DNA from 2 places in the Paenibacillus sp. FSL K6-0276 genome. Region 1 is predicted to be linked to the other one. Evidence: predicted binding sites of a transcription regulator. Region 1 holds the regulator's gene; the other holds the start of a gene.
The links. Region 1 encodes LexA, which represses DNA repair genes until DNA is damaged. Its sites were predicted from a motif close to CGAACATATGTTCG; they were not measured.

Region 1 (11,201 bases):
GAGTTTGTTTTATCATTCTGCTTGGCGGCAAATTGAAAATCACTTCACATCAGAAAAGAAACAATCGATTTTAGATATCGGCTGTGGGTTTGGTATAACAAGTCATGAATTTGCAAAAAGAGGGTATACAGTAACCGGTATAGATCCGACTTCGGAGATGATAGCCATTGCTCAAGATTCAGCATTAAAAGAAGGACTTAATATAGCTTATACTACGACTATTCTACAGGATACAGACTTGTTGGCGGATAGTTATGACTGGATCTTTTGCCACAACGTGCTTGAATATCTCGATCATCCCAAAGAAATGTTAATGGCCATTAGTGAAAAACAAAGTGTAAACGGAATGCTCTCTCTGATCGCTCATAATCCAGTGGCCAAGGTGATGAAGAAAGCCATTATAAATAAAGACCCTCAGGGAGCTCTGGACAGCATTGGAAATACGCAGGAATATAGCGGCGTTATTCAAACAGACATTTCGATCTATACGAAAGATCAACTAGTGGAATGGCTTGCAGATTGTGGTTATGAGGTTAGAAGTACATACGGAATTCATAATATTTACGGCTATATTGCAGATAATGAAATAAAAATGGATGAGGATTGGAATGAACAAATGGTGGAGCTAGAGCTTAAGTTAAGCTGTGTATCTCCATATAAGGACATAGCTATTTTTACACATCTTATTGCAGAAAAGAGCAGTTAATTATTCGGATATGATCGACCTGAAGAATGCATGCAATTGCTGTACTTGGGAGTAGGCTTCTTTATACTGATTGTCAGATTGTTTAATGGGCAATAAGCCTGGCAAGAAGGAGATGCTATACACAGGCATTTCACTGCTGTTCATATATATTTTAAGCGTAAGTTCCTCAATAACACTAGCCTCTTCGTCAGCGCTATTAAGCACATTAATATTCGCACTTGAAGCAGTTGTTTTGCTGCTTTGTTGTCTTTTGGATACTTTTGAAAGGGTTAGTGCGTTAACAACAATCTCTGATCCCAATACATTATCGAAGGAGTATAGCTTTGCTATAGCTTTTTTGCTTGTCTTCGGATTGCTGGTGCCTATAGCTATTTTCTTATAAGGTTCGTTAAGGGCGATCAAGTGAGATTGATTGGGGGGAATGAATGTTTTGCTGAATATGATGTTAAAAGATGAGATTGCGTTTAACAGCTTTGAAAGTTCTGAAGAAGTAGATAGCTTTTTCAATTCCAAAATACCGGCACTTAGAATTAAGACAACTCCTAAAATAGCAAACAGGTATATCAAGAAAATCAGCATGTAATCACACCTCCTAGTTATCTCAGTAGAGCAAGATTTATTGCTTATTGAAAGATATGCCTGAATCTTCTCTACTAGTATCTGTTAAAAGTGAAAATCGCTGAAATATAGGAACGATTAGAGGATAAGCAAAAAAGAAAGCACCCAGAGCTACCGATTCTGCAAATGGAGTGCAAAATTAGAGCAGCGATTTGAGTGCTTTGTTTAATGCTTTTTTAATGTAAATATGTCAAAATCATAAGAAATTGAAGGCTGTGATTTGATCGGTATAAACAATTAGCTGTTTGTATTCGATCGGAGATTCATAGTTAGCATAGGGTCTTACAGAAACATCATTGAGGACTATAAAGTTATAGCTGAAATTTTTATCGGGATGTTCTGCGCCTAGATAGGATATGTATTCGTCCACAATGACATCATCCATCAAAGATTTTAAGTCAAAAACGTCCTCTTTATTGGAGGTGGTAGGGGAGATCGTCCCTTGTATGCTGCCAAATGAGGTGAGGAGGTTTACTTTTTTTCCACTAGCTTGATCGTTATTTAACAATAAGCCGGAGAGTTTAACAAGTGCATCGACTTTAAAATCGACGAGGGTTCTAATTTTTGAGTTGTTCAAAACTAAACACTTCCTTTCAATTTGAAATCCTGTTAACAATATTCGACATATAACCACAAGATTCCTATTACGCCATCAAAAATACTTAATTACAAACACACCCCATCCATTGAACTATGATTGAGGCGTGTTTATCTATGGATAGATTTAATTCCTGATCGTTACTCGTGTTCCAATCGGAACAATCGCAGCTAGTGTTAACACATCCTCATTGTACATACGAATACAACCGTGGGAAACTTCGTGCCCTATGGATGCGGGATCGTTATTTCCATGTATCCCATAGTGAGGCTTAGATAGACCCATCCAAAAGACCCCAAACGGACCGCCTGGATCAGGCTGTTTGTTAATAATTGTGAAGTCACCGAGTGGTGATTGAGTTAACATTTTACCGATTCCGACTGGGAAGCCCCTGATCACAATGTCGTTATCAAGAAGATAAAGCATACGTTGCGTCAGATCAACTATTATTCGGTAATTTGGCATTGTGCAACACTCCTTTCTAATTAGGATATGAGCAGGACGCATAAACGGTTATTCATTAAAAATGGCCATTTTAGCCCATGGGAACAAATGTTCTGAACTTGATTGATGGAGTTAGATAACAGTAAAATAGCTGTTCTGCATTTGCAGAACAGCTATTTTAAAAATAAAAGAAAGTATATATTTTACGGTATACATTATCCTTATACTTCTCGTAGAAACGGATACCGTCCTTTAAAGGACGGTATCCGTTTTCGGTTGGTAGGAGTGCATACTTAGTGGATATCTCGAAATAATCCGATAACTCTGCCGAGAATGGTCACGCGATTAAGGCGAAGAGGCTCGTACGCCGGATTCTCCGGCTGAAGACGTATATGATCACGTTCTTTATAAAAGGTCTTAACGGTTGCTTCATCTTCTTCGGTCATAGCTACAACGATATCTCCGTTATCAGCCGTTTGTTGTTGGCGAACAATTACATAGTCACCATTCATAATCCCAGCTTCGACCATACTGTCACCTTGAACCGATAACATAAATACTTTGTTATCTCCAACATAGTGAGTTGGAAGCGGGAAGTAGTCTTCAATATTCTCAGTAGCAGTGATAGGAACCCCGGCGGTAACCTTACCTACGACAGGAATGCGAGCGACGGTTTGTGCGAAATGATGGACATTCTCGGAATCCTCTTGGCCAAGCAATTCTATCGCACGAGGCTTCGTTGGATCTCGACGGATAAGTCCCTTCTTCTCTAGCCGATCCAAATGACCGTGAACTGTGGAGCTGGAAGCAAGGCCAACAGCTTCTCCAATCTCCCGGACGGAAGGAGGATAACCCTTGCTGCGGACTTCGCTACGTATAAATTCCAGGATCGCCAGTTGGCGACTTGAAATCTTTGACATTGGAATCAACCCCATATAGTAATGTTTGGGAAAATTATAACATAGAACTACCGTTCGCACAAACATAAGTTCTAACTATTATAAATATTAATTCGAAAGAGTTAATAAATGGTAGTCTTGTATTGATTACGTTTCCTTCATCTAAATGATAAGAATGGTTCTTTATATGAATAATATGGTAAATATCAACCTCTGAAAAAAAGAGAACAATTGTTCTAAAATAGTATTGAACAAAACACATGTTCGTGTTATTATAATTTCAAAAGTAAGAACAAGTGTTTGGAGGATGATATTCATGTTAAAATACAGTACATACCGTAGCATCTACGATAAAGCCCCAGTGGTTGAATCTTTAGGAAATAATCCTATTCCCCGTTATTCAGCTCAGATTAAAGAGATTACAGAGCTTTTGCTTGAACGATTAATGCGTTTGTTCCGGAGAGATTTTGTTGTTAAACTGACATTGATCATTGTGCTCGTACTATCAGGACTTACAGTAGTAGGCAATGTATTTGCAGGATCTACTACTTTAATGAAGGATGAGAAGCGCGTAGTGGTTGAACGTGGAGATACACTTTGGAGTATTGCTCTTGAGAATAAACCTTCTGATATGAAGACGGCTGTATATATAGAAGGAATTAAAAAATCCAATGGCATTAAAGGTAGTCAGATTAATGCTGGAGATATTCTCACTTTACCTTTTTATTAATATTCTAAGAACATAATAAGAGGACATGAAGAGCTTGCAGGGAGTAAACCTTGACAAGCTCTTTTTCTCATGGCAGAGTTAGAATTAATTTATATGGGGAGGGAAAGTTTTGAATATTGATGAGTTGGTCGCGCGTATTAACGAATTGGCACGCAAACAGAAGAGCGTAGGCCTTAATCAAGAGGAAACGGCGGAACGCGCCAAGCTTCGTGAAATTTATTTGGGGAATATTCGCAATAACTTCCGAGCACAATTGAATACGATTGAATTGGTCGATAATGAGGAGCATGAACAAGGTAACAAGGGGCTTAAACATTAACACCCTGTTCCTTTTCATAGATATTACTGGATGACTAGGGGGAACGCATATGGCCCGTTCTTGGGAAAGAATGGTTCAACGCAACACACAGCAAATTAACAAGCAAAGAAAGAAACAGGGGAAGGAAACGATTTACGCATCTAAATCTAAATCTCCTGGTAAGAACAGCGAAACCTTTAAAGGCCGTAACATTGCATTTCCAGTAGTGTTATTAGTGCTTGGTACTATGTTTTGGATGATTGGTTCAGTGGACCAGGCCAAAGGCAATGGTATGCTTATGAACTGGCTAGGAGTCGTTTTGTACTACTTACTAGCTGCACTTCTGTTCTTCCGACGTCCGTACTTGAAGGTAGAGAATGCTAGACTATCTACTATAAAATTCAATCGTGAACGTTATCTACCAGCTTCTGATATTGAGAAAATCATCCTTTCGCGTGGAGCTGTTGTTATTAAGCATAAAGGCAAACGCACGAAATGGATTTTTACCAGACTTATGAATCGTTATGATACCAATGCGATGGGGACTCGACTGGAAGCATTCGCAAAAGCTCACCAAATTGAAGTAGTTCACGATTAGAAATTAACCAGCCATGGGAGAGGGAGACCTGTAATGCCAATTTCCGCCGTACTATTTGACCTTGATGATACACTGCTCTGGGATGATCGGAGCGTCAATGAAGCATTTCGTTCTGCATGTGAAGCCGCTGGGGATACGATTGATCCACAAGAACTGGAACTTGCGGTGCGTAAAGAAGCCATAGGACTATATGAATCCTACGAAACGAACCCTTTTACAAAAATGATTGGGATTAATCCGTTTGAAGCACTTTGGGGGAACTTTACTGCAGGTGAACAGCCGGAATTCCGTCAATTGGAGCAGCTTGCACCGGGATATCGTAAAGAGGCATGGCGTCGTGGTCTTGCAGCACTTGGTGTAGAGGACGAAGCTCTTGCTGAGACATTAGCAGCCAAATTCGCAGCAGAGCGTAGAAATCGGCCTTACATCTATGAAGAAACAATTCAGGTGCTTGAAGAGCTGAAGGGAAAAGTTAAGCTATTGCTATTGACTAATGGATGCCCTGCATTGCAACAAGAGAAATTAGATGGCGTACCTGAAATCGTTCCTTTCTTTGATCACATCGTGATTTCTGGAAGCTTCGGCAAAGGAAAACCGGATAAGGATATTTTTCTGCATGCCCTAGAGCTTTTAGATATTGCACCTGAGCAAGGAGTCATGGTCGGAGATAAGCTTACAACGGATATTCGTGGTGGGTTGGCAACAGGTTTGACTACGGTTTGGATTAATAGAAAAGGCAAACAGCCAGATCCGGAAATTCAGCCGGATTATGAAATTAAACATCTTGGAGAGCTTCTTTCATTAGTCCAATCTTTATAAAGTTGAGTAAAAGGCTTTCATTCATTTAAGCCTTAAGAAGGCAGTGAGTTCCTGGGTTACTAGGAGGCTTGCTGTCTTTCTTTATATCTAAATAATGCTTAGTAAGATTGATGCAATTTGCTAGTATATGATTTTAGTCACAAGAGTTAAGCTGAATTGATGCGAAATACTGAAAAACCAATAATAATGTGTATAATAGATGGAGAATGTATAACATGAATTGGTAGATTCTTAGTATTCAAATCGGCTGGGAGGACTCTATATGAAGATTTCAAGAACAATCGTTCCTTTATTATTAGGTGCAACACTTTTAGTTCTAGGAGGATGTTCATCAGACCAAACCAAACATTCTGGAATACATAACATGAATATGAACATGTCTATGGAACCTATCAAGGTCGAGTTACATTGGAGTCCTGAAGAGGTTGTTGTAAATCAGAAGGTGACCTTTGAGGCTGTGGTGACGCAAGACAACTTGGCAGTGGATGATGCGAAAGAGGTTCTGTTCGAAATTGTGAGTAAAGATGATAGTGAACACAAAATTGAATTTAAAGGGAAGCTAGTCGGTGATGGAATCTATCAAGCAGAAGGAACACTTGCGAAAGAAGGACAATATATTGTTACATCACACGTAACTGCTAGAACTCAGCATTCTATGCCTAATAAAGAACTCTCTGTGAAACCATAATAAAAAGAATAGCAATTCCTATGATTACAGATAATGCAGAGTGGAAAGGAAGGCTTTCCGAAATTCCTTTATTCTGCTAAACTTACTCTAATGTTTTACTGGGGGGATTAGACGTTGGCTAAATTTACACTTGAGGAAAGCTTACAACAAAGGATCTTGATTCTAGATGGTGCAATGGGCACAATGATCCAACAGGTGCCTCTGACAGGTGAAGATTTTGGTGGGGAAGAATTGGACGGCTGTAATGAAATGCTAGTATTAACTCGTCCAGAAGTAATTCAGACGATTCATGAGCAGTATCTTGAAGCAGGTGCTGATCTTATAGAAACGAATACATTTGGTGCAACGTCTGTTGTACTTGCCGAATATGATATTCCGCAACGGGCTCGTGAAATTAATCTGGTTGCAGCAAAGCTAGCTCGCAATGCCGTTGAAAAATATGATACGCCTGACCGTCCCCGATATGTCGTAGGTGCGATGGGTCCTACAACAAAGACTCTCTCTGTCACAGGAGGCGTCACTTTCCAAGAGCTCGTTGATAGCTACGAAGAACAGGCAGTGGCACTAATTGATGGTAAAGTGGATGCGTTACTGCTAGAGACCTCTCAGGATACTCTGAACGTTAAGGCTGGAAGTATTGGAATTCGTAATGCGTTTGAGAAGACGGGTATCAAATTGCCGGTCATGATTTCGGGAACGATAGAACCGATGGGCACAACACTTGCCGGTCAGAACATTGAAGCTTTCTATATTTCACTAGAACATTTGAAGCCAATCTCTATTGGTCTGAACTGTGCGACGGGTCCAGAGTTCATGCGGGATCATATTCGTTCGCTTTCGGCGATCTCTTCAGCGGCTGTGAGTTGTTATCCGAACGCTGGGTTGCCAGATGAGAATGGACATTATCATGAATCTCCCGATTCTCTTGCTCGTAAGATTGCTGCGTTTGCGGAAAAAGGATGGCTTAACATTGCAGGGGGTTGCTGCGGAACGACACCGGAACATATCCGCGCAATGTCTGATGCACTTTCACAATTCCCTCCACGTCCGCTTTCAGGGAATCATCCACCGGCACTTTCAGGTATTGAGCCCATCTATATTGAGAACGACAACCGTCCATACATGGTTGGTGAACGTACGAATGTACTAGGCTCTCGCAAGTTTAAACGTCTTATCGTCGAAGGCAAATATGAGGAAGCCTCAGAAATTGCCCGTGCTCAGGTGAAGAGTGGTGCGCAAGTCATTGATGTCTGCGTGCAAGATCCGGACCGTGATGAGACTGAGGATATTAAGCTTTTTCTAGAGCTAGTTGTGAAGAAGGTTAAGGTTCCTCTGATGATAGATACAACCGACCCTAAGGTTATTGATTTGGCGTTACAGTACTGTCAAGGTAAGGCTATAATTAACTCCATTAACCTTGAAGATGGTGAAGAAAAATTCGAACTGGTCACTCCGCTGATTCATAAGTATGGCGCAGCTATCGTTGTAGGTACGATTGATGAGTCAGGACAAGCGATCAAGGCTACGGATAAACTGGAAGTTGCTAAACGTTCCTATGACCTACTGGTGAATAAGTACGGTTTAGCTGTAGAAGATATCATCTTCGATACACTAGTGTTCCCTGTAGGAACTGGGGATGAACAATATATCGGCTCTGCCAAAGAAACGATCGATGGTATTCGCTTGATCAAAGAAGCCCTTCCAGGTGTTCATACAATTCTAGGGATCAGTAATGTCTCCTTTGGATTACCGGAAGCGGGACGTGAGGTTCTGAACTCAGTATTCCTCTATGAGTGTACTAAGGCTGGATTGGATTATGCGATCGTGAATACAGAGAAGGTGGAGCGCTATGCTTCTATTTCTGCTGAAGATCGTCACCTTGCTGAGGAATTGATTTATAACACGAATGACGATACGCTTGCTGCTTTTGTAGCCGCCTTCCGAGGTAAGAAGGTAGAGAAAAAAGAGAAGATTTCCAACCTATCGTTGGAAGAGCGTCTAGCTTCTTATGTGGTTGAAGGCACCAAAGAAGGACTCATTCCTGACCTTAATGAGGCTCTTACCAAATCAGGACCTTTGGAAATTATCAATGGCCCACTAATGGCTGGGATGTCAGAGGTTGGACGGTTATTTAATAACAATGAGTTGATTGTTGCTGAAGTACTGCAAAGCGCTGAAGTGATGAAGGCTTCTGTTGGTCATTTGGAGCAATTTATGCAGAAGGATGAGACAGCCGTTAAAGGAAAAATAATGCTGGCAACTGTAAAAGGTGACGTTCATGATATAGGAAAGAACTTGGTGGAGATCATCTTATCCAACAATGGTTATCAGATCATAAATTTGGGTATAAAAGTACCACCTGAGACCATTATCGAAGCGTTTCGTCGTGAAAAAGCTGATGCGATCGGATTGTCTGGATTGCTTGTAAAGTCGGCACAGCAGATGGTATTGACCGCACAAGACTTACGCACGGCTGGGATTGATGTGCCGATTATGGTAGGTGGCGCCGCCTTGACTCGTAAGTTCACCAAAACGCGTATACGACCGGAATATGATGGTCTAGTGTTGTATGCTAAGGATGCTATGGATGGACTAGATATTGCTAATCGGCTTATGAACCCTGTTGAACGGGAGAAAATTGCCGAGGAAATTCGAGTGGAAGCTGAATCGGCAGTAGCAGTTGCTACTAAGCAAGAGCTTCCAACACTAACTAGAGCAGTACGCTCCAAAATTTCTCCAGATGCACCTGTATTTGTTCCACCAGATTTAGAACGCCACGTAATTCGTAATTATCCAGTGGGGCATATTATTCCTTATGTGAATATGCAAATGCTGCTGGGCCATCATCTAGGGCTACGAGGTCCTGTAGAGGCGCAATTAGCTGCTGGTGATGAGCGGACTGTGGAGTTGAAAGGTACAGTGGATGACATTCTACATCAAGCGATGCTGGAGGGTACGATTACTCCTCATGCGATGTATCAATTCTTCCCTGCGCAATCAAGTGGCAATGATATTATCGTATATAATCCACAGAATACAGCCGAGATCCTGCATACCTTTACTTTCCCAAGACAAGGTGTAGAGCCTTATCTGTGTCTAGCGGACTTTTTGAAATCGGTCGACAGTGGAATTATGGACTATGTTGGATTCCTTGTTGTAACTGCGGGACATGGTGTTCGTGAATTATCTACAGTCCTTAAGGATAATGGAGATTATTTACGCTCACACGCTTTACAGTCTGTTGCGCTTGAAATAGCAGAAGGATTAGCCGAACGTGTTCATCATATGATGCGTGATACATGGGGCTTCCCAGATCCTGCAGATATGACCATGAAGCAAAGACATGGAGCAAGATATCAAGGGATTCGTGTATCATTTGGTTATCCTGCATGCCCAGATCTGGAAGATCAAGGACCACTGTTTAAGCTGTTATCTCCGGAAGATATAGGTGTCCACCTTACAGAAGGCTTTATGATGGAGCCCGAGGCTTCCGTTTCGGCGATGGTATTCGCCCATCCAGAAGCGCAGTATTTTAATGTGGAGAAGCTGTAATTCTTTCGTTATACACCCGGTCTGTAGTGGGATTGTATCCCTTTCAGCGGAACCTCCCGTAACTGGGGGGTTTTTTGCTGGAAGAATGACGTTTAGACAAGTTAAGAGATTGTTCAACCAATAAGAAGAAGGGAGGAAGAAAGATGGACTTATATTTTTTAGGTACAAATGCAGGAGTGCCAACTTTGCAACGCAATGTAACCTCGGTTGCATTAAGACTGCTGGAAGAACGTCGCAGTATTTGGATGTTCGATTGCGGGGAAGGTACTCAGCATCAGGTGCTTCGCTCACCGATTCGGCTAGGAAAGCTGGAAAAGCTATTCATTACTCACTTACATGGTGATCACTTATTTGGCCTTCCAGGTCTGTTATCAAGCCGTGGATATCAGGGAGGTACATCGCCGTTAACGGTATACGGACCTCCTGGATTGAAAGCATATCTAGACATATCCTTAGCTGTGAGCCAATCCCGAATTCCATACAAGATTGAGATTGTTGAGCATACTGGAGGAACTGTATTCGAGGATGATGGATTTAAAGTTGAGGCCGCACTACTAGAGCACCGTATTGACAGCTATGGTTACCGGGTAACGGAAAAGGATAGTCCCGGAAGCCTTAATACGGAATTGCTTAAGAGTTATGGGTTGAAACCGGGACCGTTATATGGAAAATTAAAAAAGGGTGAAGATGTTATTACGGATGAAGGTATGCGAATCTCTGCTGCTGACGTTGTCAGAGAACCTAAACGAGGTCGTATTGTTACGATCCTAGGAGATACAAGACCTTGTTCGGGAGCTTTAGAACTCTCCCTTAATGCAGATCTCATCGTTCATGAAGCAACTTTTGCTCACGATCTAGCTGAAATGGCGTATCAATATCATCACAGCACAGCACATCAGGCTGCAGAGTTAGCTAAGGAAGCCAACGCAGGACAGCTATTGCTGACTCATTTCAGTTCTCGTTACAGCTCGTCTGAAGAGTTAATTCCTTTGCTTGAGGAGGCTGAACGCATATTCCCAGAGACATTGTTAGCTGAGGAATTCAGTGCATTTCCGGTTTATCGCAGACTCAGTGGGCAATTGGGGAAGTGATTATTTTCCGGGAAAGCGCAGGAAATGACAGTACTATGCTAAAAAATGCTTGATGAGACTTTCGTTCGATTTCTTTCGACGAAGTGTGTTAGATTTATAGTAATCACGGTGTGAAAGTCGAACGAATGGCTGGGAATATTGCCGAAAACCAGCGGGTAAT
Region 2 (11,201 bases), 1.2 Mb from region 1:
CCAAAGAGCTCATTCCTGAAATATATGCCCCCAGTTTTGATCCCGATTTCACTGGTGAGCTCTTCAATGCTGTAAGAGGCAGTCTCCATTTGGCCCAATACCTCAGCCAATAGCACCAAATAAGGAATTCGTTCAGGAGCTACAACACCCGTATCCCAATAAAGCTTGCAGTAAGCAATCTTATGGGTAGCTACCTCATGGTGGATCACCTTTATGCCCTCATGGACTTGTTCATGGGTCGGCACCTGAGGTTCTACGCTGCGGTTAATATCCTGTAAAGACAAGCTCGGTAGCTTCTGTAAATCTTCGGCTGCATCCGCACGACTCTGCCGCGCCAGAAGATGCTGTGTACTCTGAACAAGCTGCTCCAACTGATCTGGTTGCAGTGACGCTTTGTATTCACTCAATTGATGCTGAGTGGATGCTTCCTTTTCAGCTGCGATCGTCTTGGACGGGTTCAGCACCACCACACTGCAATGATCACTGTTCAGCAAATAGTCCTCAATCAGCTTCTCAAAATAACGGTCCGCAAGCTTTTCCCGAATGGCCGTGAGCACCTCTTCATAGCGCATGTGAGTAGTCGGCTGACCGTCATAGAGCCAGGACTTCATCACTTCGATATTGTAAGTAAGACCCTTCGGATACTGGTTAAAGTCCGCTTCCCGCAGTTCAAATCCCTTGCTGTTGACCGCTGCCAGCACCAGCTTCTCATCTAGTCCGTCCTGGGCCAAACGCTTTAATGTAGTCTTCACCAGCTCCACGAAGGCATCTTTGGAGGAGGCATTGGAATGCGTCAGCGTAATACCAAGCAGCGGTTGAACCATACTGTCGGAATAAAAAGCAAACGCGTCTTTGCCCAGTCCGCTTTCGAGTAAGGCTTGCTTGAGCGGAGCTGCGTTGCTGTCCATCAGCATACTTTTTAAAATATCAAAAGCGAGGTTCAGTTCCCGATCTGTAGAAGTTCCAATCACATAATTCAGACTCAAATAAGTCTTATCAGTGGCTGCTTCTGCTTCCAGAATCGGATAATCCGCTACCAGCTCCGACATTCCAATGGGCTGTTGTAGGGGAATGGAAGTATCGAAGCTGTTTCGTTCATAACGACTGAGATATTCTTGGTCTATAAATTTCAGCTTTTCTTCAATATTAACGTCTCCGTAGAGATAAAAATAACTGTTGGACGGATGATAATAATTGCTGTGCGCTTTAAGAAACTGCTCATACGTTAGTGCAGGAATCTCCTGTGGATCTCCACCTGAGGAATGGCGGTAAATCGTGTCCGGATATAATGACTTTTTGATTCTGTCCATCAATACCGTAGTCGGCGAGGAATATGAACCCTTCATCTCGTTGTAAACCACGCCTTTATAGATTAACTCATCTTCGGGATGCTGAAGCTCGTAATGCCAGCCCTCTTGCTCAAAAATCTCCTGTTGCTTATAAATATTCGGCTGAAAAACACTGTCCAGGTAGACCTCCATCAAATTGGAGAAATCCTGATCATTCCGGCTCGCCACCGGATACATCGTCTTATCCCCAAACGTAAATGCGTTCAGGAACGTCTGCATCGAGCCCTTGAGCAATTCTACAAAAGGTTCCTTCACCGGATATTTCTCCGAACCGCACAATACGGAATGCTCCAAAATATGAAAGACCCCTGTGCTATCCTCAGGTGGGGTCCTGAAACTTACGCTGAATACCTTATTGTCATCCTGATTCTGCACGAACAGCAGCCTGGCACCGCTCTTCAGATGTTCCATCGTGAATACGGCGGAATCGATCTCCCGAATAAATTCCTCATTAACGACCTGAAATCCATAATAAATGTTGCCTGTGGTCAAGCGGCTCATAGATTTCCCTCCTCTGTTTAGGGATATAGTAACTCTACCCTGAGCTTATCATATCCCTGGGCGTTTATTCCATCAGATAGATGGCTTCCGGGATTAATTTCTGATTCACATAAAACAAGGCCGCGCTAGTATAATCACTGACGAAGCCTTGTTTTATGTGAAGTGACCTTTTAATATTGCTCCGAGTTCAGCTGTGTATTTAGTCAACCTTAAGCTTATCTCTGTACGCATAACATCTCGAGTTAGTCCAAAGCGTTCCTGATATCCTCGGCAAAAGATTTTGTAATACACCAAGAATTCCTCCTGCTCATCTGCAAGCACCCTGATATTCCGCTGTTTCAACTCTTTTTGCAACTGATAGGTATCCTGCATGATCCGGCGTTGAATGGCTTGACCAGCCATCAAATAGGCGCGTTTAAGAATGTTACTGGAGTGCTCGATCTCTTTCAGGCTCTTGCTAACCATGGTGTCTATGTAAGGAAGCAAAATGAGATCACGAACCATCGTACGTTCCTCAATAGTTATCATTTTATCTGTGTTCTCACGCTGTTGTTCCTCGTACTGCTCAACATGCTCGGTCATGATCATTTTCGTTTTCCAGCGTTCATTACCCTCAAGTTTACTCATTTATAGTGACCTCCAATCTGTTCAGCTCTTTCTAGGGCAACACCGGATTCAAGCATAGATGAAGCTCTGATTAGAGCTTTACTGCCATAACGAGCTTTTATTTGATCGATTGTGCGTTCTTTGTTGTAAGCCCGAATCCTGTCATCAAAGAGTGTAAGTTGGATGACGCTATCATCAGATAGGTTAGACAAGGAAATCGCTAATCGACCTATGGGAAGGCCCGACCAGTTGTCTGCAAATAATTTTTGCGCAGCTGCAGCTACTTCGTGCGTTAATGATGTTGGTTCGGGCAATGTCATCTGGCGCTCGTAAGAGTTTGAACGCTCTCCGTCCGTCTCCAAAACTGAAATAGATACCACCGATCCCATATAACGATACCGCCGCGCTCGCTGACATACTTCAATGACGAGTTCAAGCAACACAACCTCAATATCCGTATGCCGGGTGTATAAATTCCAACGCAGAGCCTTGCCATGTCCCACTGATTTGATCTGATGACGCATTCCTGTGACCACTGGACTAGGATCTAGCCCGCGCGCAGTTTGCCAATAATATTCCGCTTGGATATCACTCTGCTTACCCATGGTGGTTCGCATTCGTTGCTTAAACTCTGACAGTTCCATTCGCGCAATGTCTCCAATTGTGGTTATACCCATACGCCAAAAATTCTTGGTCATTCTAGACGCTACCATAAACATATCCTGTACAGGAAGTCTCCAAAGGGTCGTCTCTAATTGGTCAAAAGTAAGTTCGTATATCCCATCCTTCATCTTTTTGGCGTAGTTATCTGTCGCCATCTTTGCCATAACCTTAGTAGATCCAATGCCTACCCGAGTCCAGACTCCAGTCGAAAGTAAAACATGATGCTGAATTTTATGAATCATATCCTGCAGAGATCCTCCGAAATATGCAAGAGATCCTGTGACATCCAGAAACTGCTCATCGATACTGTAGGGTTCTACCAGATCGGTATATGTCCGGTAAATCTCTGATATCAAGAGCGATACTTTAATGTAAGTCCCCATGCGTGGGCGTATTACGATTAGCTCTGGGCATTTTGCTAAAGCTTCACCTACACGCGAAGCCGTTGTTACACCCTTTGCTTTTGCAATCGGGCAAGCCGCCAACACAATACCGTTCATTCTTGTCGGATCCCCAACTGCAACAGGTTTATCTCGATATTCAGGATGGGCAGCTTTCTCCACAGAAGCGTAAAATGCCTGGCAGTCAGACAGTAGAATGACGCGATCCTTAAGCATGACGTTTTTCCTGCACTGGTTGCCATGATAGGTTATTTGTTGCCAAGAACATGCGAGGAGTTCCTGTAGTTAGACAGCTTGCTCGTATGCGGCCGTCACATATACTGTGTATTTCAATTTTCCGCTGGCTGATATTTCTCGCTTTATCCTGATATATAATTTCAATTATTTGGCCGATGCTTATTTGCATGCGATCGCCTCCATAAAAATAAGAACACTTGTTTGTATTATATGCGTAATCGGGAATTTTAAGCAACAAAAAAGGTGAGGTAATTTCCCCCACCAAACCCTGTATTTTGCCCAGAATAGTCAACAGAGATTGAACAGATAACGAAAAAAGTTTACACTTTGATAAAGTAAACAACAGTAGTAATTTATTGATCTATACTCAAAAGTCTATCTAGAAAGGAAAGCTGCTAATGTTCCGTTCCTCCTTTACCTTTCGCTCGGAAGAAGAAGCATCCATGCTTCTGTTTGATTCTATCGGCTGGGAACAAGTCGATTCACCTGCCTATTCATTCAACGGCCAGAACCGGACGGAGAGAAGTTGTGTTATTTTTCAGTACACACTATCTGGAGAGGGTAGAATTGAAATAGATGGGGTTGTTCATCGGTTAACAAAGGGCAAAGCTTTTCTAGTGACTGTCCCCAGTATACACAGGTACTATTATCCGGAAGAAGGCACCGAACCTTGGGAAGTTTTATGGCTCAATCTACGGGGTCCTTTAGCGATTTCACTTTGGAGCCAACTCGCCGCTCATTGCGGTCCAATTGTAGAACTCCCCCAGGAATCGGTTTCGATGGATTTATTGTGGAGTATATTCAAGGACATACAGGTTCATGAAGAAAGAGACTTGCATCTTTTAACGGGAAAAGTCTTTCAGTGGATCTTGTCTATGGAGAAATACCTCAAGAAACCAAATTTGTTAACCACCTATATAAAAAATGACAAGCTTCACGCCGCTATTCAATTTATGAAGGATGATCTGCATAATAACAATCTAAGCTTAGACGATGTCGCCGCTCATGTTGGCGTTTCCAAACATCATCTTTGCAGACTGTTTCAAAAAAACATCAATCTTTCACCCTTTGAGTATTTAAAAAGACGGCGGATCGAGTTGGCAGCTTCTAAACTTAAAACAACAGATTTGACCATCAACCAGATCGCCACGGAAACCGGATTTGACAATGCCAGCTATTTTGGAAAAGTTTTCCGATCTTATTTTGGGGTCAATCCTTCGACGTACCGAGAACAGGATCTAGAGTTCCTAACCAAGCATGTGTTTTTCGAAAATTAATTCATATAAAAAAGGAGCAAGCCACTGACCGGCTTGCTCCTTTTCTTATTAAACTTCTTTAAGTACGATAAGTAAACTTTTAAAGTCGCCCTCAAGTTGTGGAAGGTTGAGTCCGAAGTGCATCAGCTCATCTCCTCTGTACACCTCACCGTTAAGCTCAAGTCTGTAGTTTTTAGCTGGGTCGAGTCCTTTCAACCGCAATTTGCGCAGAGGTGCATTAGGCTCAGCAAGAACTCTGAAGTACGTGGCAAAAGCTTCTTTTTTATCAACCGAAACAAACATCCACGCTGTCTGATTACCCTCAAAAGGACTAAGCAGTCGATAGAAATCACCAAACTGAATCAGCATTCTCAGTTCCTTGTACTCTGAAACCTGCTTCCGGATAGCTTCGCGTTCAGCTTCAGAGAGTTTGGTCATATCTAGTTCGTAGCCGAAACTACCAGACATCGCGACATGACCACGTGTTTCCAAAGGTGTTATACGGTGCACCTGATGGTTAGGAACAGCCGATACGTGAGCACACATAGAACTTGAAGGATACACAATACTTGTTCCATATTGAATCTTCAATCTTTCAACGGCATCTGTATCATCGCTAGTCCAGGTCTGTGGCATATAGTGCAGCATTCCTGGATCAAATCGTCCACCACCGCCGGAGCAGCTCTCGAACAGAATATGTGGGAAACGGGTGACGATACGTTCCAACACATCATACAGCCCAAGAATATAACGGTGAGCCGTTTCGCGTTGACGTTCCGGAGGAAGAAGGGCAGACCCAATCTCTGTCATATTCCGGTTCATATCCCATTTCACATAAGTAATCGGAGCCGACGACAGCACGGAGCTAACCGAATCCACAATATAATCACATACATCCTTACGGGATAAATCCAGAACAAGCTGCTGGCGAGCTAACGTTCTTTTATGCCCTGGTACATGAAGACACCAATCCGGATGCTCACGATAAAGATCACTTTCTGGCGATACCATTTCCGGTTCGAACCATAATCCGAATTCCATGCCCATTGCCGTAATGTCTTCCCCAAGTTTTCCGAGACCTTCTGGAAGCTTGCGACGATCCTCTACCCAATCTCCGAGGGAGCTGTCGTCATTATCTCGCTTTCCAAACCAGCCGTCATCCAGAACAAACAGTTCAAGGCCAAGGTCTTTGCCTGCTTGAGCAATTTCTTTGATTTTATCTGCGTTGAAATTAAAATAGGTCGCTTCCCAGTTGTTGATGAGAATAGGGCGCTTACGATCACGGAATTCGCCTCTACATAGCCGGGTCCGATACAGACGGTGGTAGGTTCTTGATAATCCACCAAGTCCTTGACTAGATCTTACCAGTACAGCTTCAGGGGCTTGGAAGGATTCTCCCGGTTCAAGCAACCACTGAAAATTAAAAGGCTGAATGCCGATGCCCACTCTGGAAATTCCATATTGATCCACTTCCGCTTGCGCAAGAAAGCTTCCGCTATATACAAGACTGAATCCGTATACTTCACCGTGATCCTCTGTTGCATCTTTTGCAAGCAAGGCCATAAAAGGATTCTGCTGGGAGCTACTAGCGCCGCGTTTACTGTCAATTCGGTGGATACCAGGTACGAGTGGTCTTTTGTGGATATGACGTTCTCTAGTCCAAGTACCAGATAATTGCAGCATGTCATAATCAGAATCATGGAAGTCAACATTCGCGCTCAACACACGTTTCAGAACCACATTGTCCTTACCCTGATTCTCAATTCGCACGGAACGCGTTATAACATCCTGATCATTAAATACGGTGTAGCTCAATACAGCTATCAGTCCGGTTTTGTCATCCTGAAGAAAGAGTTCCAGTGTCTCTGCTTCTTCTTCACTTTCAACATAGGTGGAAGGTAGTCCCTTTAATGTAGGCTTTCCTTTATTAATCTTATAGCTCTTATAAAGGAAGTCCGTAATGGTCGTACCATCTACCAAATGAACCTCAAGCGCTGGTTCTCGGAAATCACCATTTCCATAAGACGGAAATTCACTTGGAAGGGTGTCGAGAGAGATCCTTTTGTCCTCCATCGTGTAGGTCGGGCTAAAAGAGCAACGTTCCACCAGATTTAGTGGTTGCTTGAATTCTCTACCTTCCAATTTAGGACCCCAATAGACATGCGCTGGAAGTTCACCTCTAATGATTTCAATAATATAGCTGGATTGCTCAGACTGTAAATGAAATACCTTGCGGCTGTCATCATAATAAATACTCATAATATCCTCCTACTCTTCTGATCAGATCTTCTTGTAATGTAACCGGCTTGATTTATCTCGTTGTTTGAAGTCTATTTTAAAGATAAATGGAAGGGGATACAATCTGAATATCTATACCTTGAGTAGTAAAATATTGATCTCTAAAAGTTACATATTACGATATTAAATTCTAGCAAAACAATAAATGATTATTAGCGGCTATAGTAAAAAAAATACATTACAAAGAAGAGGCCCCGTGTTAAGGACCTTCTTCCTGAAAACCATCCTATTTAAATATCAAAGACGGAGCGTAAAGTAAGCTGTGCACGAAGTTCCTCCGCTGTAGCTGGCTTGTCGAGATCTTTTTTAGCAATTGTAATGGTTCTAGTTGTACCACCCGACATATCAAAATAGTTGTCGCTGAAGATGGCATCTCTTTCCTTGAAGTCCAGGCCGACAAAACGAGCATAGGCCTTGGACTTCACAGTTAGCCTGACCGTAAGCTTCAAGGCCTTTTCTATAATCATCATAAAATCCTACGAATATAAGTGGTGACTCCGCTCGCTTTTGATACGAATACCCGTTTTCCACACCTTGTGAGTAATGGAACCCATAATAATCCCACGCCGGCTTTCTGGTGCGAATATTGCTGTTACCTCATAGCTTTCCGTATCCATCGGCGGCTTCACTACTGTATATCTGACCCATTTGTCGTTGTCATACGGCACACGAAGTATGCTTGGTTCATCCGGTTGGGCTGATTCCCCGCCAAGTGACACCGATTTGGTCTGAATGACCGCCATGCGGTTCGCCTTGATCTCCTCGTCGCTTGCGATTACGATTTGCATCAACACAAACGATGAAGATTCATAAATATAGAAATACTGCTCAAGCTGTGGCAGCAGGGACGATTCGTGCAAAATGACTACATGAACACCTTTTCCAAAGCCTTCACGAACTACTACTTCCTGTGACTTCAGTTTGTGGCTCTGATAATGTTCAGTGTTATATTCTCGGCCCTGCCAGCGGAATGCGCTGTGAATCCCCTTTACATGAGAAGTATTTCCGCCGACAACGGATGCTTCACCCGTCTCGAGATCAATCTCTAGATTCACCTCATCATTGGTTACACGGATAAGAGATGCTGTGTCCGTGTTCACTTTTACCGTTGTAGCACTATCAGTTAGCATGATTTGCCTCCTTGTTACTGCATTTTGGACCTTGAAGGCTGCTTCCTCTGTACCTGTGTCCCCCAAGTATGCCCTCATTATAAAGATCAGATAAAGCGTTTTCTATACAACGATCTACCGATCCATACCGCGATCTAACACATCTTATACAGACCCTATTACTCACACTGGTATATATAAAAAACAGCAGCAGGGCCTGTCATTCAGGTCCCTGCTGCTATCAGTATTCGTATAAAACTGACTATTACTGCTCACCAATCATAAGCTTGTAGGTCTGGCCGGCGGTAGTAGGAAAGCTCACCATTCCATCTACGGAACGGTCATACTTCATCTCGTGGTCACCATTACTCACCATGAGCTTAGCATCGGTGCCGATCACACAATCATTACCCAGTAACGAGCTAATCTGAGCTTCCACGAGATGCCCTTTATCCCACTGAATGCTAACTTCAAAGCCGCCGCGGGCACGCAGCCCCGCTACACTTCCCTCCTGCCATTCATCTGGAAGTGCGGGCAGCAGTTCGAGATAGCCGCGGTGAGATTGCAGTAACATCTCAGCAATTCCGGCAGAAGCGGCGAAGTTACCGTCAATTTGGAACGGTGGATGTGCGCCAAGCAGATTGGCATAAACGCCGCCGTGACTATACTGTTCTGACTCCCCGTCCTTCACCAGCCGCAGCATATTTGAGAGCAGACGTAGTGAGCGGTTGCCATCCCCGAAGCGACTCCATAGGGCAACTCTCCAGCCCAGACTCCAGCCTGTGCTCTCGTCCCCGCGCCGTTCAAGCGATGTTCTTGCCGCAGCGAACAGCTCAGGGGTCTCTTCTTCCGACAACTGCCGGCCTGGATAGATGCCGACCAGATGCGAAGTATGTCTGTGATACATATCCTCATCCTCAAAGTCTATGGACCATTCCTGCAGTTGTCCGTACTTGCCAATCTGCAGAGGCAAGAGACGTTCACGGGCACTCGCCAGTTCTTCACGCAAAGCCTCATCCGTTCCAAGCGTTACAGATGCCTCGATACAATTCGTGAACAGCTCCCAGATGAGTGAAATATCCATAGTGGAACCAGGGCTGACCGCGGATACACCCTTCGCTGTCCGGAATTTATGCTCCGGGGAAGTGGACGGGGAAGTCACAAGTCTACCGTTGCTATCGTCAATAAGCCAGTCCAGTGCGAACAGAGCCGCCTCCTTCATCACGGGATAAGCTGAAGTCCGTAAATATTCTTCATCTCCGCCAAAAGCATAATGCTCCCAGAGATGCTGTGTCAGCCAAATGCCACCCATCGGCCAATACGCCCAGCTTGGGTCTCCGTCACCGTAGTCACCAACCGGTGCTGTTTGTGCCCAAAGATCTGAGTTGTGATGAGCCACCCAGCCTCGGGTGCCATAATTAACCCGAGCGGTCTCCGCACCTTTCTTGGCCATATTACCGACCAAATCCAATAGCGGCTCATGACATTCTGCCAGATTACAAATTTCAGCTGGCCAATAGTTCATCTCTGTATTGATGTTCAGTGTATAGTTGCTGCTCCATGGCGGACGGGTAACCGCATTCCATATTCCCTGAAGATTGGCAGCTTGCGTTCCGGGACGCGAGCTTGAGATCAGCAAATAGCGCCCATAATGAAAGAGCAGTTCGACAAGACCAGGATCTTGTGCCGAGTAAGTCGTAATTCGCTGCTCCGTGGATATCGCCTCCGGGGCTAGCGACTTACCCAGCTTAAGCTTCACCCGATCAAAAAGTGATCGGTAATCGGCAATATGCGCTTGAAGCAGGCTATCATAAGACTTGCCTTTCCCATCTGTCAAGAAAGAAGCAGCAATAGCCGAAGCATCTCGCCCGTCAACTCCCGGGATTTTGTCATGACCGTTAAAGCCTGTAGCCGCACTGAAATAAAAGGTTGCCGTCGTCGCTCCCAGTAGATGAATCCCACTGCCGTCAACTGTTACTTCACCGTCTTCCGCCGTTACGGAGAGTTGACCTTCGAAGGCCATTCCCTTGCTGTCCCCTGGTTCTCCGTATCTGATGGGATCGTCGCTCCCGAAATAACTCGGATCTACATGCTCCGGCGCAGTACCCGACAGTTCAAAGCTGTCGCCTTGCGAGCGAAGACTGTGCCGAAGAGGACTGTCCAAAGAAGCATGCACATTCAGCGCCCCCTGCGCACTTGAGGTCAAACGCAGCACGAGCAGCTGATCAGGATGTGAAGCGAACATCTCACGGGTGTAAGTAACATTGCCAATCCGATATTCAATGCGGTGAATCGCATTTTCCACATCAAGTGTACGCTGATAGGAATGATAAATACCGCCATGCTCAAAACGAAGTAGTAGATCTCCAAAAGGCAGATACGATTGGGTGTACGGACCCAACATTTCTCTGGTCATGGTGTCCGCATCTTCATAGCGGCCTTCCTGAATCAGCTTTCGGACTTTTGGTAGAGCTTCCTTGGCACCAGGATTGTTCCCATCCTTTGGAAATCCTGACCAAAGTGTATCTTCGTTTAGACTGATTTTCTCCTGTTCCACACCACCGAAGATCATACCACCCAGACGGCCATTCCCGATCGGAAGCCCTTCGCTCCATACGCTTGCTGGCTTGTCATATTGAAGTTTCATTGGGTCTCTCCCTCACTCTCTGTTATGAAATAAATTATTGATAATTTCGACCTCGCTGCAGGCAGTTAAACACATCGCATCCTCAAGACTGGAATGACGACCCGTGCTTTCCTCACCAATGACCATTTCGTTAG

Region 2: the regulator LexA is predicted to act here: its motif matches at 3,948-3,961, upstream of MHH52_RS21525 (DNA polymerase IV).

What each region holds. Positions count from the first base shown of each region.
Region 1 covers NZ_CP150276.1:3,328,311-3,339,511, reverse strand. Annotated here, with positions in the region: gene MHH52_RS15810 (methyltransferase domain-containing protein) at 1-706, shown strand, start outside; gene MHH52_RS15805 (hypothetical protein) at 707-1,285, opposite strand; gene MHH52_RS15800 (hypothetical protein) at 1,521-1,901, opposite strand; gene MHH52_RS15795 (L,D-transpeptidase) at 2,049-2,387, opposite strand; gene lexA (transcriptional repressor LexA) at 2,660-3,286, opposite strand; gene MHH52_RS15785 (LysM peptidoglycan-binding domain-containing protein) at 3,582-3,995, shown strand; gene MHH52_RS15780 (DUF896 domain-containing protein) at 4,105-4,314, shown strand; gene MHH52_RS15775 (hypothetical protein) at 4,364-4,891, shown strand; gene MHH52_RS15770 (HAD-IA family hydrolase) at 4,925-5,710, shown strand; gene MHH52_RS15765 (FixH family protein) at 5,973-6,398, shown strand; gene metH (methionine synthase) at 6,513-9,950, shown strand; gene rnz (ribonuclease Z) at 10,094-11,041, shown strand.
Region 2 covers NZ_CP150276.1:4,550,197-4,561,397, forward strand. Annotated here, with positions in the region: gene MHH52_RS21515 (insulinase family protein) at 1-1,850, opposite strand, end outside; gene MHH52_RS21520 (hypothetical protein) at 2,004-2,477, opposite strand; gene MHH52_RS21525 (DNA polymerase IV) at 2,474-3,736, opposite strand; gene MHH52_RS21530 (AraC family transcriptional regulator) at 4,156-5,034, shown strand; gene MHH52_RS21535 (alpha-galactosidase) at 5,083-7,272, opposite strand; gene MHH52_RS21540 (glycoside hydrolase family 2 protein) at 7,542-7,781, opposite strand; gene MHH52_RS21545 (hypothetical protein) at 7,788-8,441, opposite strand; gene MHH52_RS21550 (glycoside hydrolase family 95 protein) at 8,686-11,067, opposite strand; gene MHH52_RS21555 (right-handed parallel beta-helix repeat-containing protein) at 11,080-11,201, opposite strand, start outside.